DNA from 2 places in the Microbulbifer sp. ABE4_465 genome. Region 2 is predicted to be linked to the other one. Evidence: riboswitches for the same ligand, from Rfam matches in the RefSeq annotation. Region 2 holds a riboswitch; the other holds the start of a gene.

Region 1 (9,720 bases), on a different contig from region 2:
AATTGCAGCGTTACTTCGAAATTATTTAATTCCGCCCCCTTAATCGAGTCCCATATTCGACCCCTTGTTCAGGCAGGAAGCCGATAGATTTATGCAAAAAATCCAGTGCACCTCTCCGATCGACAACAGCGTTTATGTCGAACGACCGCTGGCCACGGAATACGAAATCCAGAACGCGTTGAGCAGCGCTGAAGGTGCACAGCAGAGCTGGAAACGGGTACCTGTGTCCGAGCGCGCGGCACTGGTACGCGCCGCAGTGGACGTCCTGCAGCAGAAAAAGGCGCAACTGGCGGAAGAGATCTGCTGGCAGATGGGGCGGCCAATTCAGTACGCTGGTGGTGAAATCGACGGCCTGGCCGAGCGCGCGCTGTTTATGGCAGATCTGGCCGAAAACGAAAATGGCCCGCTGGCGGATATTCGGTTGTCGGAAAAGCCGGGATTCAATCGCTTTATTCGCCGGGAGCCACTGGGAACCAGCTTTGTGATCGCCCCCTGGAACTATCCCTACCTGACCGCTATCAATGCGATCGCGCCGGCAATACTGGCGGGCAACAGTGTCATCCTCAAACACTCTGCACAAACACCGCTGTGCGCTGAGCGCCTGGTGCAAGCATTTACCGAGGCTGGATTGCCGCAAGGCGTTTTCCAGTATTTGCATCTGGATCACCGGGACGCAGAACAGATCCTTATCAACGGCGGTGTGCAGCATGTGGCGTTTACCGGCTCCGTCGCCGGCGGGGCTGCGGTGGAAAGTGCGGCAGCCGGACGTTTTCTCTCTGTTGGCCTGGAGCTTGGCGGAAAAGATCCGGCATACGTGCGCGCCGATGCCGACCTCGAATATGCGGTAGCCTCGGTTGTGGACGGGGCCTTTTTCAACTCCGGTCAGTCCTGCTGTGGCATCGAACGGGCTTATGTTCACGAATCGCTGTTTGAAGAATTTGTGCGGCGTGCGACTGCGCTGATTCGCGAGTATCGCCTCGGCCGCTCGGATCAGCAGTCCACAACGCTTGGCCCACTGGTGCGTGCCAGTGCGGCGGACTTTGTGCGTGACCAGATTGATGAGGCTGTGGAGCAGGGTGCTCAGGCACATATTGATGGCGGAGATTTTGAGCTGGACCAGCGCGGCAGTGCTTATATGGCTCCGCAGCTGCTTACCAACGTCAATCACAATATGCGGGTGATGAGTGAGGAATCTTTTGGCCCGGTATTGGGGGTGATGCCGGTGGCGGGTGATACCGACGCACTGTCGCTGATGAACGACAGCGAATACGGCCTCACCGCCGCCATCTATTCTGCAGATCCAGAGGCCGCACGGGCGCTAGGAGATAAGCTGCAGACCGGCACGGTATTCCTGAATCGCTGCGATTATCTCGACCCTGCTCTGGCCTGGACCGGCGTCAAAAATTCCGGACGCGGCTGCACCTTATCCGGTGTCGGCTTCGAACATCTCACCCGCCCGAAATCCTTCCACTTCAAGTTAAACCTCTGAGTCAGACCATGTCCGACAATCAATTTTCTACCAATTGGAATTACCCAACCGCCATGCGTGTCGGCCCCGGGCGCGTTGGCGAATTACCGGACCTGTGCAGGGAGATGGGCATGGCAACGCCCATGCTGGTAACCGACCCGGGCCTTGCAGCACTGCCGATGGTTCAGAACCTTGTGGAGAACTGCCTGTTGGCCGGAGTGTCGCTTACGGTATTCAGCGAGATCAAGGGCAATCCCACCGGCAAGAATGTGAGTGACGGCGTTGCTGTGTTCAAGGCTCATGGCTGCGACGGTGTGATTGCCTTTGGTGGCGGCTCTGCACTGGATGCGGGGAAAGCGATTGCGCTGATGGTCGGGCAGACTCATCCCATCTGGGAATTCGAGGATGTGGGCGATAACTACCTGAAGGTAAATACTCGCGGCATGGTGCCGGTGATTGCGGTACCCACCACCGCCGGTACCGGTTCGGAAGTGGGGCGCTCATCGGTGATTACCGACGAGGGCGCCAAGCTAAAGAAAATCATTTTCCACCCGCGTATGCTGCCGGAAATTGTTCTTCTCGACCCTGAGCTCACTCTGGGGCTGCCAGCGCCGATTACCGCCGCGACCGGAATGGACGCGCTGTCACACAATCTGGAGGCCTATTGCTCGAACAATTTCCACCCCATGGCGGAAGGGATTGCCCTGGAGGCAATGCGCCTGATCAATGTCTACCTGCCGCGTGCAGTGGCCGATGGCAATGACCTGGAAGCGCGTATGCAGATGCTGGTGGCGTCCAGTATGGGGGCTACGGCTTTTCAGCGCGGGCTCGGCGCCATGCACGCGCTGGCGCACCCTCTCGGAGCGCTCTACGACAAACACCACGGTCTGTTGAACGCGATTCTGATGCCCTATGTGCTGAGTGCCAACAGGGTGGCCATCGAGGAGCCCATGAGCCGATTGTCCCGCTATCTGGCGCTGCCAGGTGCGGGTTTTGCTGGGGTGCTGGATTGGGTATTGTTTTTTCGGCGGGACTTCGGCATCCCCAATACGTTGGCGGAAATCGGTATTGGTGAGGAGGACGCGGATCGGATCGCAAATATGGCTGCAGAGGATCCTTCGGCACCGGGGAATCCGTTGCCGCTATCTGTGGACGACTACCGGGGCGTTTTTCTCGATGCCTGCCGTGGAAATCTTTAAGGGCGTCAGGGCAGCTCAGCCAAAAGGTCATTAATTTCAGACTTGAGCGCTGCCCGTGACATTGGCGGCGTTTCTGTATTGTGAATCTGAATTGTGTACCAGAGTATCGCCAGATAGCGGTAAACCTGCTGCCACCGCTGGAGCTTTTCCAGATCCCCGTCTGTGACCGGGCGCTGTAAATACCCCTCGAGCAGCACCTGCTGCTGATCATTCTCCATTTCAAACTCGAGGGTTACCGTGGCCAGATCGAAATAGGGGTGGCCGCAGGCCGCATACTCCCAGTCGATTGCGTACAGCCTCGAGAGTTCACCCACAAGCAGGTTCGCGGGCAGCAGGTCGTTGTGGCACAGGCAGTGATTGTTCGTGATCTGGCTGCATTCTATTAGCCGCGGCCGGAGTTTTTCCCGCAGTAGTTTCAGCGACGGGGAGAGAGAATCACTCGTGTTGATCGACTGCCAGTAGGTTTTGGCTTTGCCGGCGTAGTTGAGGTGTTTTGAGATTGGCGGAAGCTGGTGTATTTGCCGCAGCATCCGCGACAGTTCAGCAATCGCGTCCGGCTCTGATAATTCCAGTGGCCTGCCGTCAATGTAGCGGGTGACCAGATAGCGGTAGGCGGGGTCGACATATACCAGCGGGGCACTCAGTCCTGCGCTACCGGCGCGCGCCAGGGCTTCCGCTTCTGCGGTTCGGTTCAGGTCAAGGGCATCGGAGTTGTCTGCATTGATACGCAGTACCAGTCTTTCGTCGCCAGCCTGAAGCAGAAGGCTCTGGTTGGTCAGCCCACCACCGAGCGGGCGAACGATAACCGGTTGCTGGTCGCTCCAGTGTCGCCATTCATCGGCGAGCAGTTTGTCGACCTGTGCATTCATACCGCGACCGGTTGCTCCGGCTCGGAATGTTGCTGGCGATACAGCGCATACCACTGGAAGAAGCCAATGATCACAAGCACGACATACAGTACGAACAGCAGGGCGGTGAGATACATGCCGCGGTCGATATACAGATAAATGGCTGCGCCATCGATCACGATCCAGTAGAGCCAGTTCTCCAGTACCTTGCGGGTGACCATATAGGTGGTTACCACGGCGCCCCAGGTGGTAAAGGAATCCAGGTAGGGCAGGGCGGCGCTGGTATAGTTATCCAGCACATAGCCAAATATCAGGGTGAGCACGCCTACGCCCGCGAATGCGTAAAGGTGCATGGCTGCAGACCAGCGGTGAATATGCAGCTTTTCACCTTCTCTATTGCGATGCCGCCACTGCCACCAACCGTACACCGCGATCACCAGATAGAAAACCTGCAGCGCCGATTCTATCAACAGGCTGACATCCCAGAACAGGAACAGGTAGATGGCGGTACTGGCAAAGGCGGCGTACCAGCACAGGATATTTTCCCGCATGGCGAGCAGCAGGTAGGTCAGCGCCAGCACTACCGCCGCCACTTCCCATAGGGTCATGGCGGCGTAGGCGGAGGCGATGGCTTCGCGAATTTCCGGGGAGAGCATGGATCAGAGCCCGATATTGGGGTTCAGGTCGCCGTCGATAAATTTGCACACGAAAATAGCGCGCCCGAACTGCTCCCAGGATTTGCGCATTTCCGCTTTGAGCACGTCCATCACCACATCGTAATCACCGAATACCTGGGTGCTCATGGTATTGGAGATGACCTGCAGCTGCGGCTGTTCATTCAGGCGCTGGATAAAATCCTTGATGGCCGGGATGTACTCGTCTTTCAGCGGGTACATGCTGATTTCTACGGAGAGTTGCATATCAAGGCTCCCAATTAAAAGGTGTAGCTGCCGGAGATGCCCGCGGTGCGCGGTTCACCCAGCTGGTAGTAAGCCTCCGGGGCGTAGCCGTTGGCCGGATTGTTGCCGAACTGGTTGCTGAAGTAGAAACCGCGCGTGTAGATCACTTCGTCGGTCAGGTTTCTTCCCCACAGGGACAGGTCCCAGTTGTCGCCGCGGTAGGTGAGGCGTGCGTTGACCAGTTCGTAGGCGGTGGACTTCTCATTGTGGCTGTTGGAGAAGTAAAAGTCGTCTTTGCCTTCCAGTTCCACGCGCGCGCTCAGGTTATTGGTCAGCGCGTACTCCGCTCCGGTGAAATACTGGTAGTTGGGCGCGTGGGCCAGGTCGCGGCCGCCAAGGTCTACCGGTGAAGTCTCGCCGGTATTGTCATCGCGGCCGTCGACGTGGGTGCTGCTGACAAAGTCTTCGAATTCCGCATTCAGCCAACCGAAGGTGGCGAAGAGTTGCAGGCTATCGCTGGCCTGGAAGTTGATTTCCGCTTCGATACCGGTGCTGTGACCGCCAGCGGCATTGGCCAGGTAGTCATCGAAGGAAAAGTCTTCCGGGTTGAAAATGGATTGCTTGGCCTGAACGTCGCTGCGGTCCTGGTAAAAAGCGGCGACCTGAGCCTGCAGGCGGCTTTCCAGCCAGTCACCTTTTACCCCGAATTCGTAGTTCAGCATGCTCTCGGTATCGAACAGGAAGGTCTCGCTGCCGATGGCCGGATTGTTTTCTGAGGCGGAAATAATACGGCCGTTGACGCCACCCGCCTTGTAACCACGCGAGAGGGTGCCGTACAGCATGGTGTTGTCAGTGGCGCTGAACTGCAGGGTGATATTGCCGCCCCACAGGTCTTCGCTGGTATCGCTGGTGACTTGAAGATTGTCATTGTAGTCCGCGCGGCGCTGCTCCAGGCGCAGTCCGGTAATCAATTCAAAGCGCGCGCCAAGCTCGGTATTCAGCTGTCCGTAAACCGCGGCATTGTCGGTATCGAACTGGCTGGTAAAACTGGCGTTGCGCTCCAGCGCTTCTTCTTCGGTGCGAAGGTAGACACCGGCTACCCAGCCGGTGCTGCCGCCAAACAGGCGACTTTCGTCGGTGGAGACCAGGCGTACATCGGCGCTCAGGTTGTCGCGGTCGCGCAGATAGTTGTCGGTGGAGACGTACTCCCAAGGGTGGAAGCCAACGTAAGACCAGTCTTCATCGTAGCCGTATTCGGTGTCGGAACTGGCAGCACTCAATACTGAGTTGACGGTGAACAGTTCACTGGAGGTCCATTGGGTGCTGACTGCACCGGCGAGGGTTTCCTGGCGGTCCCAACCCGGTTGGTCGGACTGTGTGGTGCGGGAGTTATCGAAACTGAAGGCGTCGTAGCCGTTGTCCGCATCCAGGTAGAAGAGGGTGAAGTTCAGCTGCAGGTCGTCGCTGGCCTGGTAGCGCAGCTTGCCGCGGGCCACGGTCTCATCAATATTGTTGGTGTCTTTGCGGTCCAGGTAACGGTTGTGCACATAGCCGTCGGATTGCTGGTTCTGCACCGCGAAGCGGTAGCTCAGCTGCTCCGACAGCGGGCCACTGGTGACCGCGGAAAGAGTGTGGGAGCCGTAGCGGGCGGCTTCGGCGGATACCTTTGCAAAGGTTTCCGCGGTCGGCGCATTGCTGGTCATACTCACCAGACCGGCCAGCGCGTTGGCGCCGTACACGGTGCCCTGGGGGCCACGCAGGATTTCCACCTGCTGCATATCCAGGGTGCTGGCGGCGAGGCCCAGACCGGTAAAGTCGATACCGTCGACGATCAGGCCCACAGAGGGATTCACCGGGTCGATAAACTGGCTGCGCTCACCGATACCGCGGATCTGCACGAAACGGCCACGGGAGGCGCCGCTGGAGAAATTCACGTTGGGGGCCAGGTTCAGTAATTGCTCAAGGTTGGTAGCGCCGCGGGTTTCGATGGCGGCGGCATCCAGCACGGATACGCTGGTGGGGGTGTCGAGCTGGCTGGTGGCGCGCAGTTGGCTGGTGACCACTACTTCCTCGATGGCCGTTTCCGCGAGCGCGGCAGTGCTGACCAGCGCGGTTACAGCGCCAATGGCGTGGGCGAGTGGTTTGAAAACGTTATTGGTATTCATGGCTCTCTCGTACAAATCAGTGAGAGACCCGGAGCGCGACGTGAAGAGGGGAGCTGGTGGACTACCTATTCCTACGCCGGTATTAGCCGGATCAGGTTCAAGGGTTTCCTGTCGAGTCTTCAATGACTCTACAGCATCTCAGGCTTTCGCCACCCCTTAGGTTGTGCATGAGTTTTTGCGGGCGCGATCCTATCAGATAAGCGAAGTGTCAGGAACTGTGGTGTGCACGGAGAACAGCTTCGATAGGATGGTCATATCTGAATCGCCTATTGTGCTTTTTCGCGCAAGGCCAAACGCGTACAGGAGTTGATATGCGCGCTTTTTCACTACTGGATCTCTCGCCCATCACCGAGGGAAGCGACGCCCGCACGGCGTTGATGAACTCCCTGGACTTGGCACAGCACGCGGAACGCTTCGGTTACCGCCGCTACTGGATGGCGGAGCACCACAATATGACCGGTGTGGCCAGTGCGGCGACGGCGGTGGCGCTGGGTCATATTGCCGCGGGTACAGACAAGATTCGCGTCGCCGCTGGCGGCGTTATGCTTCCGAACCACGCACCGCTGGTGATTGCCGAGCAGTTCGGCACCCTGGCTGCGCTCTATCCGGACCGGGTCGATCTCGGGCTGGGGCGAGCGCCGGGCACCGATGGCGCCACCATGACCGCTCTGCGCCGGGATCCGCTGCACGCCGCAGATCACTTCCCGGAAGATGTGCGCGAGCTGTTGCGCTACTTTGCCCCGGAGAAGCCGGGCCAACGGGTGCGCGCAGTGCCGGGGGCCGGGCTGCAGGTGCCGATCTGGCTGCTGGGCTCCAGTCTCTACAGCGCGCAGCTGGCTGCGGCCATGGGACTGCCGTTTGCCTTTGCTTCCCATTTTGCCCCCGCCATGCTGGATCAGGCGTTGCATCTCTATAGAACACAGTTCAAACCTTCGGAATCGCTTGCTGAACCCTATGCCGCCGCAGCGATCAATGTGTTTGCCGCGGACGACACGGTAGAGGCGCGCAAGCTGATGACCTCCATCGAGCAGCAGTTTGTCGCCCTGCGCCGGGGCACCCCCGGGAAAATCAAACCGCCGGTGGATGACCCTGAGACCATCGCTGGCCCCGCCGAGCGCATGCAGGTAGCGCAGGCGCTGGCGGAGAGCGCGGTGGGTACGCGGGATACCGTGGCTGCCTGGATTGACCGTTTTGTTGAGCGGACCCGGGTGGACGAGCTGATCGTCACCGGCGCGATTTACGATCACACCGCGCGCCTGCGCTCCTTTGAGCTGGCAGCCGAGATTTTGCGGGAGCGAGTGGATGGCTGAAACTGCCCAGATCGATCGACAGATGCACTGGCGATGGTTCCTCGCCCACTTCTTGTTTGTACTGGTGGCGTGGACGCTGTTTATCAAATACCTGTTTCCCATCGCGGTTGCGCTTTCTAGCGGTGCGCCCTGGCACATTCATGTGTACTGGGATCTGTGGCCGGTGGCGCATCTGTGGCTGGGCTGGGCGCTACTCAGGCAGCCGGGCTACCTGCGCACTCTGGCCATCGTGATGTCCGTGGTAGAGGTCGTGATTATCGTCACCAAGTTTGCGCTATTTCTGGCCGAGCCCGAGTGGGATATCTGGCGAACCAACTGGTTCGTTAACAAGGTCTTTGTGCTCGCCTGTTTTATTCTGGTTCTCGCGACTGCACTGGCGCGACCGCGCGCATTAAGTGCCCAATAAATAGAGGAAGCCACCATGGAAGGTAAGACGCTACGCCGTCAATTTCTCAAAATGCTCGGGGCGGGTGTGGTCAGTGCCTGGGGCTTTCCGGGGTTGGCCAGTGCTCAGTCTCCGGCATTGCTGTCTAAGCCAATCCCCAGCAGCGGCGAATCGCTGCCGGTGATCGGTATGGGTACCTGGCGCACGTTTAATGTGGGCAAGGATCCGGAGTTGCTGGCTGCGCGCACTCAGGTACTGAAGGCCTTTTTTGCCAGCGGTGGTGGCCTGGTCGATTCGTCTCCCATGTATGGCTCCGCAGCGGATACGCTCGGCTTTGCTCTGAAACAGTTAGGTATCCCGAAAACACTGTTCAGTGCGGAAAAGGTCTGGAGCCCCGCCGGTGGCACTTCTCGTGAACAGGTCGCCAGCCTTGCCGAACGCTGGGGATTGAAAACTTTTGATCTGGTTCAGGTACACAATCTGGATGACTGGCAGGAGCATTTAGCCGTACTGCGTGAACTGAAGGCGAGTGGTGTTATTCGCTATCTCGGTATCACCACTTCCCACGGCCGCCGTCACCAAGAGTTTGAACAGGTGATGGCGAGCACGGAAATCGACTTCGCCCAGATGACCTACAACATCACCCACCGTGAGGTGGAAGCGCGGCTATTACCGCTGGCACGGGAAAAGGGTATTGCCGTTATCGCCAACCGCCCCTACGACGGTGGCAGCCTGATCAAGGGGTTGAAGCGCAGGGAAAAAGTACCCGCCTGGGCAACGGCGGAATTTGGCTGCCGCACCTGGGCGGATTTCCTGCTCAAGTTTATCGTCAGCCATGCGGCGGTGAACTGTGCCATTCCGGCAACCTCGCGGGTGGAGCACATGAACGAAAATATGGCGGCGGGCGCTGCGCCGCTGCCGGATGCAAAGACACGACAGAAAATGGTCGCGTATATCGATTCTCTGTAAATCCATTCTTCCCCTAAAAAGTACCGACTAAGTGGGCGCACCATGAGCGAGTGGAATAGCTACCAGATCCAGGATTTTGTTCCCTTCAGTGCGGATGTGTACTTCCGCATGCTGGAACGAATGGGGGAAACCTTCTGGCCGCTGCAGCTATTTACCCTCGCGACAGGGATTGCGGCGCTGATATGCGCATTGCGCGGAAAATCCCGTATGGCGCTTCTGCTTCTTGCGCCGGTATGGGTATTTGTCGGGGTGGCTTTTTTTGCACAGCGCTACGCAAATCTGAACTGGATCGGGCAATTTCTCGGTTGGATCTGGATTGCGCAGGCGGCGCTGCTGGTTTTGCTTGCGGCGACAGGGCGCGGCACTGCGGGTCCCGTGGAGTCCCTCTCAGCAAGCAGCATCACCGGTGTACTGATTTCCCTGGTTGGTTTCCTGATGTTTCCGTTGCTGGCGCCGGTGCTTGGTGCCAGTTGGACT
Region 2 (9,720 bases):
TTGGTGGCTTTTTTCAGACAAACGCCAGGCTAGAAGGCGGCCCATCAGGCCGGCTCCTGCAATTCCAATCTTTAATTTGGCTTGTGCCACGTTTTAATTCCGGGGTTCGTGCTCGGGCAACTCGGGGCGGCAGCGCTACGGGTAAGCCTTTGCCAGACACGCCGTGAACCCATCCATGGGGGCTCTACTGCGAGGTCCCTCTCGCAGAAGGTCTGGCAAAGGCTTACCCGCATCACTGCCTTCGCATCAAGTTCTGCTATTTCGGAAGGAATCGCTGAAAAGCGTAGCGAGCGGGTGGCTGGTGGTGGCCGCCGGAGCGCAGTAACCGGAGCGTACTTGCAGTACGTGAGGATTACGAGCACCGCCGGACGCCGCCAGGCGCACGCGCAGTAGCTTTTCAGTGATTCCTTATCCCTTGTGGTAAATCTCTGCGCCTAGCTCTTTGAACTTGATCGACATTTCTTCCATTCCTTTGTTGGCTTCTGCTTCCTGTTTTGCCGCGTAGTCGCGAACGTCTTGGGTGATTTTCATTGAGCAGAATTTCGGGCCGCACATGGAGCAGAAGTGGGCGACTTTGCCGGATTCTTTGGGCAAGGTTTCGTCGTGGTACATGCGCGCGCGTTCGGGGTCTAGGCCGAGGTTGAACTGGTCTTCCCAGCGGAATTCAAAGCGGGCCTTGGAGAGGGCGTCGTCGCGTTTGTAGGCGCGCGGGTGGCCCTTGGCGAGGTCGGCGGCGTGGGCGGCGATTTTGTAGGCCATGAGGCCTTCTTTTACGTCTTCTTTGTTGGGCAGGCCGAGGTGCTCTTTGGGGGTTACGTAGCAGAGCATGGCGCAGCCCATGCTGCCGATCATGGCGGCGCCGATGCCGGAGGTGATGTGGTCGTAGCCGGGGGCGATGTCGGTGGTCAAGGGGCCCAATGTATAGAAGGGGGCGCCGTGACAGTGTTCGAGCTGCTCGTCCATGTTTTCCTTGATTTTGTGCATGGGCACGTGGCCGGGGCCTTCGATCATGGTCTGGACGTCGTGTTTCCAGGCGATTTCGGTGAGTTCGCCGAGGGTGCGCAGTTCGCCGAACTGGGCTTCGTCGTTGGCGTCGGCGATACAGCCGGGGCGCAGGCCGTCGCCCAGTGAGAAGCTGACATCGTAGGCTTTTAGAATTTCACAGATATCCTCGAAGTGGGTGTAGAGGAAGTTTTCTTTGTGGTGCGCGAGGCACCATTTGGCCATGATGGAGCCGCCGCGGGAGACGATGCCGGTGACGCGTTTGGCGGTCAGCGGTACGTAGCGCAGCAGTACACCTGCATGAATGGTGAAGTAGTCAACGCCCTGCTCGGCCTGTTCGATCAACGTATCGCGGAATACGTCCCAGTTGAGGTCTTCGGCGATGCCGTCGACTTTTTCCAGGGCCTGGTAGATCGGTACGGTGCCGATGGGGACCGGGCTGTTGCGCAGGATCCATTCGCGGGTTTCGTGGATATTCTGGCCAGTGGACAGGTCCATGACAGTGTCGCCGCCCCATTTGATCGACCAGACGAGTTTTTCCACTTCTTCTTCGATAGACGAAGTGATCGCGGAGTTGCCGATATTGGAGTTCACCTTACACAGGAAGTTGCGACCGATAATCATCGGTTCCAGTTCTGTGTGGTTGATGTTCGCGGGAATAATCGCGCGGCCTTCGGCGACTTCGCGGCGGACGAATTCCGGGGTGATTTGCGGCGGGATGTAGATACCTTCGCGGGCTTTTTGGTAGTCCTTGTCCGTTAGCTGTTCGACCAGCTGTGCGCGGCCCATATTCTCGCGAATGGCGATAAATTCCATCTCGGGGGTGATGATGCCCTGGCGGGCGTAGTGCATCTGGGAGACGTTTTTACCGGGCTTGGCTTTGCGCGGGGCGGGCAGGTTGTCGAAGCGGATATGGTCGAGTCCCTGGTCGGCCATGCGTTTCTGGCTGTAGGCGGCCTGACGGGTGTCGAGAATTTCGGTGTCGCCGCGGGCTTCGATCCATTGCTGGCGCAGTTTGGGCAGGCCGTCGCGGACGTTGGGTGTGTAGTCGGGGTCGGAGTATGGGCCGGCGGTATCGTACACTTGCAGGGGTTCGTTGGGCTCGAACACGGGGTTTTCTTCGTCGCCCCCGACGAGGCTCTGGCCGAGGCAGATTTCGCGTACGCCGACTTTTACACCTGCATGCTCGCCTTCCAGATACACCTTACGGGAGTTGGGAAATTGTTGGGCAGTGAGGTTGTCGAGAAACTGTTTTGCACTGTCGCGGCTGGCGGCGCGGCTTTTTTTATCGACTTTGCTGTTTTTATTTTGCGGTTCGGCGACTTGAGACATGCTAACCCCTTGCGTCATTGCTTGACGATCTAATCCATGAGTGGATTGCCGGGGGTACCAGTGAGGAGAGAGGCGTTCGGGCGCAAAGACATTTAACAAGCGCGCGAAAAAGTAGCGAATTCAGATCTTGTTCCCTACGCGGGGGTTACCCCGATCAGGTTCAACGGATCTCGCAACAGCGATCTCAGCCCAAAGGCACTCCGACAAGTTGGGGCCGAGTATAGTGGTAATTTGACCGGAAGAACAAGTCTTAGAGAATTTGAGGTGTGGTTCTGCGCCCTGAATTAGGTTTGTCGCGGCAGGGAGGTCCGTTGTACTTCGTAGCACTTCTAGTGGCGCCCGGCCACTGGGTAGTAGCTTTCAGGACCAGTGTAAATACGTCCCTGTACGCTGCGTCGGCGACGTCCATGTCGCCGACGCTCCTGAAAGCTACTACCCAGCGCCCGACCTTCGATTCAGACTTCTGACTTCGATTTCACCATCTGGCTTCGTAGTGGTTAGATCACCAGTGTTTTCTGGTAGCTCATTTCGCGGATGGCGTAACTCACACCTTCCCGGCCAACACCGCTTTCTTTTACGCCGCCGAAGGGGAAGTGCTCCGCGCGGAAACCCGGGCCGTCATTGACGGCGAGTAGGCCTACGTCCAGCTGGTTGTAGAGACGTTTGGCGAGGGCGAGGTTTTGGGTGAACACACCGGCCTGCAGGCCAAATGGAGAGCTGTTGATCAGCGAGATCAGCTCCGCTTCATCGTCGAATTTCCGCAGCGGCACTACCGGGCCGAAGGTTTCTTCCGCAACCAGTTCGGCGTCGTCGGCGACGTTGTCGAGGATGGTTGGCCAGAGGATATTGCCTTCGCGCTTGTGGCCATAAAGTACCCGTGCGCCTGCTTTCACTGCGGATTCGATGCGTGCTTCCACTTCGTCGGCAGCGGCGGTGTGAATCAGTGGGCCAATAAATGTGTCGTCCTGCATTGGATCGCCGACGTTGAGATTGGAGGTGGCGATAATGAGTTTGTTGCTGAAGGAGTCAAACACGTCGCTGTGCACGAACAACCGTTTGGCGGCGGTGCAGCGCTGACCGGCGGTGGCGAAGCGTTGGTTGATGGTGGCGTTGACGGCGGCGTCGAGGTCGGCGTCGGGCATAACGATCAATGGGTCGTTGCCGCCGAGTTCGAACAGCATTTTTTTGTAGCCGGCATTCTTGGCGATGGCGTTGGCGGCGGCGGTGCCGCCGGTGAAGTTGATGGCCTGGATTTCGCGGTGGGAGACGGCGTAGCTTGTTGCTTCGATATCGGGGATCAGCATCTGCAAAACGGATTTGTCCATGCCGGCGGCGTAGCAGAGTTCTACCAGAAGTTCCGCAGAGCGTTTGTTTTGCGGGCCCGGCTTGAACAGGATGGTGTTGCCGGCGGCGAAGGCCGGGCCAATTTTATGTACGGCGATGTTGATCGGAAAATTGAACGGGGTGATACACAGGACGGTGCCGAGCGGTTTCCACAGGACTACGCCGATTTTCTCGCGCATGGGCGGGAAGGCGTCGGAGTCGAGGGCTTCGCCGTTGATGTTGCGGGCTTCCATGGCGCTGGCGAGCGCGGTGTTGTAAGCACGGTCGATTTCGATGCGGCTGTCGCTGATGGTTTTGCCGGTCTCTTCGCAAATCAGGCGAGCCAGGTCTTCCTTGCGCTCCAGCATCAGCTGGGCAAGTTTCATCAGGATATTGGAGCGCTCGAACGCGGGCGTGGCCTGCTGGATTTTACGACCGGCAACGAGGGTCTGGATGGCCTGCTCCACCTGTTCTTTACTGTGGAAATCGTAGGCTTCGATCTGCTCGCCGTTATACGGGTTGATAATCTGGTAGTCGGCCATGTTGGGTACCTATTTTTTATTCTGCTTAAACTGTGGGGGCAATTAATTGATAGATAATGCGGGCCCCGGCGATCAAGAGTGCCGCGCGCATAAGATTGAAAAAGACTTCGCTTTTAATCCGGTTCAACAGTGCGATACCAATGCGGGTGCCGATCACCGCTGCAACGGTCAGCAGCAGAATCAGCCCCAGGTGTTCGGAAAAGGCGAAGCCAAGATAAATAAATGCAGGCACCTTGAGCGCGTGGCACCAGGCCTGCATTACGGATTTATTCGCCACGATTTCTTTGGGCGTCATATCCTTACGCACAAAGAACGCGGCCAATAGCGGATCTACGGCGCCGGCCACAATACCCAGGGTGCCGGTGGCAAGGCCTACCCAGAAAAAATTGCGCGGATTGAGGCGGATTTCCGGGAGCTTTTTCGGTTTGAACACGGTGTAAAAAATCAAAACCGCCAGCAGCACCAGTGGCAGTTGTTGCCAATCGAGATTTGCCAGTCCCAGGGTCATGGCGGCGGAACCCAGGGTGCAACCGACAAAGAACGGAATGCACTGGTCCCAGCGGATATGCTCGCGCACATAGACCACGCGCGCGAGGTTGTTCATCAGCTGTACGGCTCCGTGGATCGGCACCAGGGCGCGCAGGGGGATCACCACATTGAGCGCGGCGAACATAAGGATACCGCCGGCGCCGCCAGTCACCGCGGAGATAAACGCACTGACCACGCAGACTAGCAGCAGCAACCCGAGGGCAAGGCCGGGGCTCTGGTCTGGCATCAGGCTTAACAGCGAACCCAACTCCGCCAAGGACTACCCCCACGCTTTGAACAGTGATTATTATCGCGCCGACCTCGAGCGCTGCGAGTAATGCAAGCAGTGATTCGACCGGTTTTTGAGCGATGGCCAGTCTAGCCGTAAGGACAGCTTCAAACCCAGTAGTCCCGGGCCCGAAGCTGGTCATTTAAGGACAGGAAAAGGATGCGAGCATAAAAAAACCGGCGTGAATGCCGGTCTTTTTATATCCACAAACAGCGACGGGGTTCAGCTCACCACGTTGCCGTAGCTCATCAGGCGCTGGTAGCGTTTTTCCAGCAGTTCATCCAGAGGAACAGCGGTCAGTTTGTCCAGCTGTTCGGACAGACGATCGCGCAGGCGCCCCGCCATCAGATCCGGATCGCGGTGCGCGCCGCCCAGGGGCTCCGGCAGTGTCTCATCCACAATACCCAGTTCTTCCAACACACTGGAAGTCACCCCCATGGCCTCGGCCGCCAGCGGCGCCTTTTCCACGGTTTTCCAGATGATATTCGCGCAGCCTTCCGGCGAAATCACAAAGTAGGTGGAGTACTGCAACATATTCAGCTGGTCGCCCACACCGATCGCCAGTGCACCACCGGAAGAACCCTCACCAATTACCGTACAGATAATCGGTGTACGCAGGCGGGACATCACCGCCAGGTTCTTGGCAATCGCCTCGGAGATACCGCGCTCCTCACTGTCGATCCCCGGGTAGGCCCCGGGAGTGTCGATCAGGGTCAGCACCGGCATCTTGAAGCGCTCTGCCATCTCCATGACGCGCTGGGCCTTGCGGTAGCCTTCTGGCTTCGGCATACCAAAGTTGCGCTTCACTTTTTCGTTTACGGAGCGCCCCTTCTCCTCACCAATCACCGCTACCGGGCGGCCTTCCAGACGGCCGATACCGGCAATAATCGCCTTGTCGTCGCCGAAGTGACGGTCGCCGTGCAGCTCGTCCCAGTCGGTGAAGATCCGCTCGATATAGTCCTTGGCGTAAGGACGCTGCGGGTGGCGGGCCACCTGCACGATCTGCCAGGGAGAGAGGTCGGAATACAGAGACTCGGTGAGCTTCTCGCTCTTTTCCCGCAGGCGGGTGATCTCTTCCGCAATGTTCAGGTCGTTGTCATCCCCGACGTGCTGAAGTTCCTTGATCTTGCTTTCCAGTTCCGCAATCGGCTGTTCAAACTCGAGAAAACTGAAGTTCATTTAATTCGCGCCTTGATAAATCTGTGGGCCTGCCAAATGTTGGAAAATGCGACCAAACTACCCCGAACGGTCGCAAACAGGCCTCGTCTACTGAAAATGGCGGCTAGCTTACCGGGATAGGACCACTCAGTCGAGTGCATGCGTTCACTTGACTAGATTCCGACAGTACAGAAAGCCTGAATCGGGAGGCTGGTCGCGCAATACAAATCGCTTGGCGTAGCCTCGAGCGAAGGTGGCGATGCCGGGTGCGGTCTTGCGAGACCTTCACCGCCAAGGATGGCGGTGCAGAGCCCCCAGGGATGGGTGCACGGCGTGTCTCGCAAGACCGCACCCGGCAGCGCCACCGCCACCGAATGACTCAAGTGAAAAATTACTGCCGTTGATTGTAGTTGAGCTGCACCCGGTCCCGGCCGATCACCTCCCGCAGGGACTGGATCAGCTGGTCATTTGGCTCCACTTTCCACTCATCCGCCAGGCGAAACGTGCCGCGCGCGTCGCTACGCTCCACTTCCACCAGCACCGGGCAGGAGCCGCCCACATAGGGACGCAGGCAGGCGCTCAAACGCTGCCCCATCTTCGGCAACGCCTGGGCACTGTCGATCTTCAGGGTCACCCCGATCACACTGCCACTGCGCAGGTCATCCAGCGTGGACACACTGTTCACGCTCATCTTCAGACCGCCACTGTAATCGTCGTGAGAGATAGAGCCCTCCAGCACCAGCAGCGCGTCCTTGACCAGCTTTTCCCGGTGCTCGCCAAATGCCTCGCTGAACACCGCCGCCTCGATCCGCGCACTGCGGTCATCCAGGGTCACAATCGCCATAGAATCGCCGCGCTTGGTCTTCATCACCCGCATACCCACACACAGGCCGGCCACCTTCTGGTTTTCCCGGCCCGGTTTCAGATCGGCAATGCGCGCATTTACCAGGTGCTTGAGTTCATCCTCGTATTCATCGATGGGGTGCCCGGTGAGGTAAAGACCGAGGGTGCTCTTCTCGCCCTCGAGACGCTCGCGAATACTCCACGGGCGCGCGCTGCGAAAATCCTCGTACACATCGCCATCGGACGCCGAGCGCACCACCTCGCCAAACAGGTCCATCATACCGGCGCTGTCGTTCTTGCTCTGCTGCTCGGCGGACTTCACCGCCTCATCCAGCGCGTTAAACAGCACCGCGCGGGAATAATCCAGACCGTCGGCGCTGTTGGTATCCGGGCCAATGCTGTCCAGGGCACCGGAGCGCACCAGTGCCTCCAGCGCGCGCTTGTTCACCTTGCGCGGATCGATACGGGAACAGAAATCGAACAGATCGGTAAAGGGCCCATTCTGTTCGCGCTCGGCAATGATGTTGTCGATGGGGCCTTCACCCAGCCCCTTGATCGCACCCAGACCGTAGATGATGCGGTTATCCCCGCTCTCGGAGACAGGCACGGAGAATTGATAGGTACCCAGGTTTACATCCGGCGGCACCAGGTCCAGCTTCATGGCCCGGCACTCTTCGATAAAGGTCACCACCTTATCGGTCTTGTCCATGTCCGAAGACATGGTGGCGGCCATAAACTGTGCCGGGTAGTGGGCCTTCAGCCAGGCGGTCTGGTAAGACACCAGTGCGTAGGCGGCGGAGTGGGATTTATTGAAGCCGTAACCGGCGAACTTTTCCACAAGGTCGAAAATCTTGATCGCCAGATCCGGGTCTACTCCCTGCTCCTTGGCGCCCTGCTCAAAGGTTTCCCGCTGCTTGGCCATCTCCTCGGGCTTTTTCTTACCCATGGCCCGGCGCAGCATATCCGCGCCGCCGAGGGTATAGCCCGCGAGCTCCTGGGCAATCTGCATCACCTGTTCCTGGTAAACAATTACCCCGTAGGTGGGCTCCAGGATGGGTTTCAGTTTTTCGTGCTGGTATTTGGCATCCGGGTAAGCCACCTGCGCGCGGCCGTGCTTCCGGTTGATAAAGTCGTCCACCATGCCCGACTGCAGCGGGCCCGGGCGGAACAGGGCCACCAGGGCGATCATGTCCTCGAGGTTATCCGGCTGCAGGCGCTTGATCAGGTCCTTCATACCGCGGGATTCCAGCTGGAATACCGCGGTGGTCTCGGCGCGCTTGATCATCTTGTAGGTTTCGGGATCGTCCAGCGGCAGCGCTTCAATCACCAGCGGCTCTTTGCCCTCGATCGCGCGCTGCTCGTCCACCATCGCCTTGGCCCAGTCGATGATGGTCAGGGTCCGCAGACCCAGGAAGTCGAACTTCACCAGGCCCGCGTCTTCCACGTCGTTCTTGTCGAACTGGGTAACCAGACCCGCACCGGTTTCGTCACAATAGAGCGGGGCGAAGTCGGTGAGCTTTGTCGGAGCGATAACCACACCACCGGCGTGCTTACCCACGTTCCGCGCTACACCTTCCAGCTGCAGCGCCATCTCCCAGATTTCCTGGCCTTCCTCGTCGTTCTCGAGGAACTCCCGCAGCACTTCTTCCTGTTCAAACGCCTTGGCCAGGGTCATCCCCGGGTCCGCCGGAATCATTTTCGAGAGCTTGTCCGCAAGGCCGTAAGACTTGCCCTGCACCCGCGCCACATCCCTCACCACCGCCTTCGCGGCCATGGTACCGAAGGTGATAATCTGGCTCACCGCGTTACGGCCGTAATTGTCGGCCACGTAACTGATCACCTGATCGCGCTTCTCCATACAGAAGTCGACGTCGAAGTCGGGCATGGAAACCCGTTCCGGGTTCAGGAATCGCTCGAACAGCAAATCGTATTGCAGCGGATCCAGGTCGGTAATTTTCTGCGAATAAGCAATCAACGAGCCCGCACCGGAACCCCGCCCCGGCCCCACCGGAATATCGTGATCCTTGGCCCACTGGATAAAGTCCATCACGATCAGGAAGTAACCGGGGAACCCCATCTGGATAACGATATCCAGCTCGAAGCGCAGGCGGTCTTCGTACACTTTTTTACGCGCTTCGTAATCCGGCGCATTCTTGTCGAGGATAAATTCGAGGCGCTCGTAAAGGCCGTCGAAAGAAATTTTTTCGAAGAACTCGTTCTCCGTCATCCCCTCAGGAATCGGGAACTGCGGCAGGAAGTACTTACCCAACTGGATCGGCGCAGAACAACGACGCGCGATTTCCACCGTATTTTCCAGGGCTTCCGGAATATCCTTGAACAGCGCCTGCATCTCTTCCGGCGTACGCAGATACTGCTCGGAAGAATAGCGGCGCTCGCGGCGCGGATCATCCAGCGCACGGCCTTCACGGATACAAACCCGAACCTCGTGCGCTTCAAACTCACTATCTTCAATAAAGCGCACATCGTTGGTCGCAACCACCGGCAGATTCAGTTTCCCCGCAAGCCCAACCGCCGCGTGCAGATATTCCTCATCCCCCGGACGACCGGTACGCTGCAGTTCAAGGTAGTAACGCCCCGGAAAAATCCGCTCCCACTCCTGCGCCAACGACTCCGCCTGCGAATTCCGCCCGGCAATCAGGGCACGGCCAACATCGCCATACTTGGCCCCGGAAAGCATCAACA

Evidence for each region. A riboswitch is a leader RNA that binds a small molecule or an ion and turns the genes downstream of it on or off. The one in region 2 is predicted to bind thiamine pyrophosphate.
Region 1: another riboswitch for thiamine pyrophosphate. It lies ahead of ACXAG1_RS07865 (TonB-dependent receptor); the one in region 2 lies ahead of thiC (phosphomethylpyrimidine synthase ThiC).

What each region holds. Positions count from the first base shown of each region.
Region 1 covers NZ_JBSWXV010000003.1:200,310-210,029, forward strand. Annotated here, with positions in the region: gene ACXAG1_RS07835 (glutamine synthetase family protein) at 1-29, shown strand, start outside; gene ACXAG1_RS07840 (aldehyde dehydrogenase family protein) at 92-1,489, shown strand; gene ACXAG1_RS07845 (iron-containing alcohol dehydrogenase) at 1,498-2,667, shown strand; gene ACXAG1_RS07850 (phosphotransferase) at 2,673-3,536, opposite strand; gene pnuC (nicotinamide riboside transporter PnuC) at 3,533-4,171, opposite strand; gene ACXAG1_RS07860 (YkoF family thiamine/hydroxymethylpyrimidine-binding protein) at 4,175-4,435, opposite strand; gene ACXAG1_RS07865 (TonB-dependent receptor) at 4,450-6,579, opposite strand; TPP riboswitch at 6,631-6,746, opposite strand; gene ACXAG1_RS07870 (LLM class flavin-dependent oxidoreductase) at 6,891-7,889, shown strand; gene ACXAG1_RS07875 (hypothetical protein) at 7,882-8,295, shown strand; gene ACXAG1_RS07880 (aldo/keto reductase) at 8,311-9,243, shown strand; gene ACXAG1_RS07885 (DUF6064 family protein) at 9,286-9,720, shown strand, end outside.
Region 2 covers NZ_JBSWXV010000010.1:31,328-41,047, reverse strand. Annotated here, with positions in the region: gene thiO (glycine oxidase ThiO) at 1-90, opposite strand, end outside; gene thiC (phosphomethylpyrimidine synthase ThiC) at 409-2,334, opposite strand; TPP riboswitch at 2,449-2,547, opposite strand; gene safD (sulfoacetaldehyde dehydrogenase SafD) at 2,832-4,199, opposite strand; gene ACXAG1_RS14625 (sulfite exporter TauE/SafE family protein) at 4,225-5,004, opposite strand; gene ACXAG1_RS14620 (acetyl-CoA carboxylase carboxyltransferase subunit alpha) at 5,239-6,195, opposite strand; gene dnaE (DNA polymerase III subunit alpha) at 6,566-9,720, opposite strand, start outside.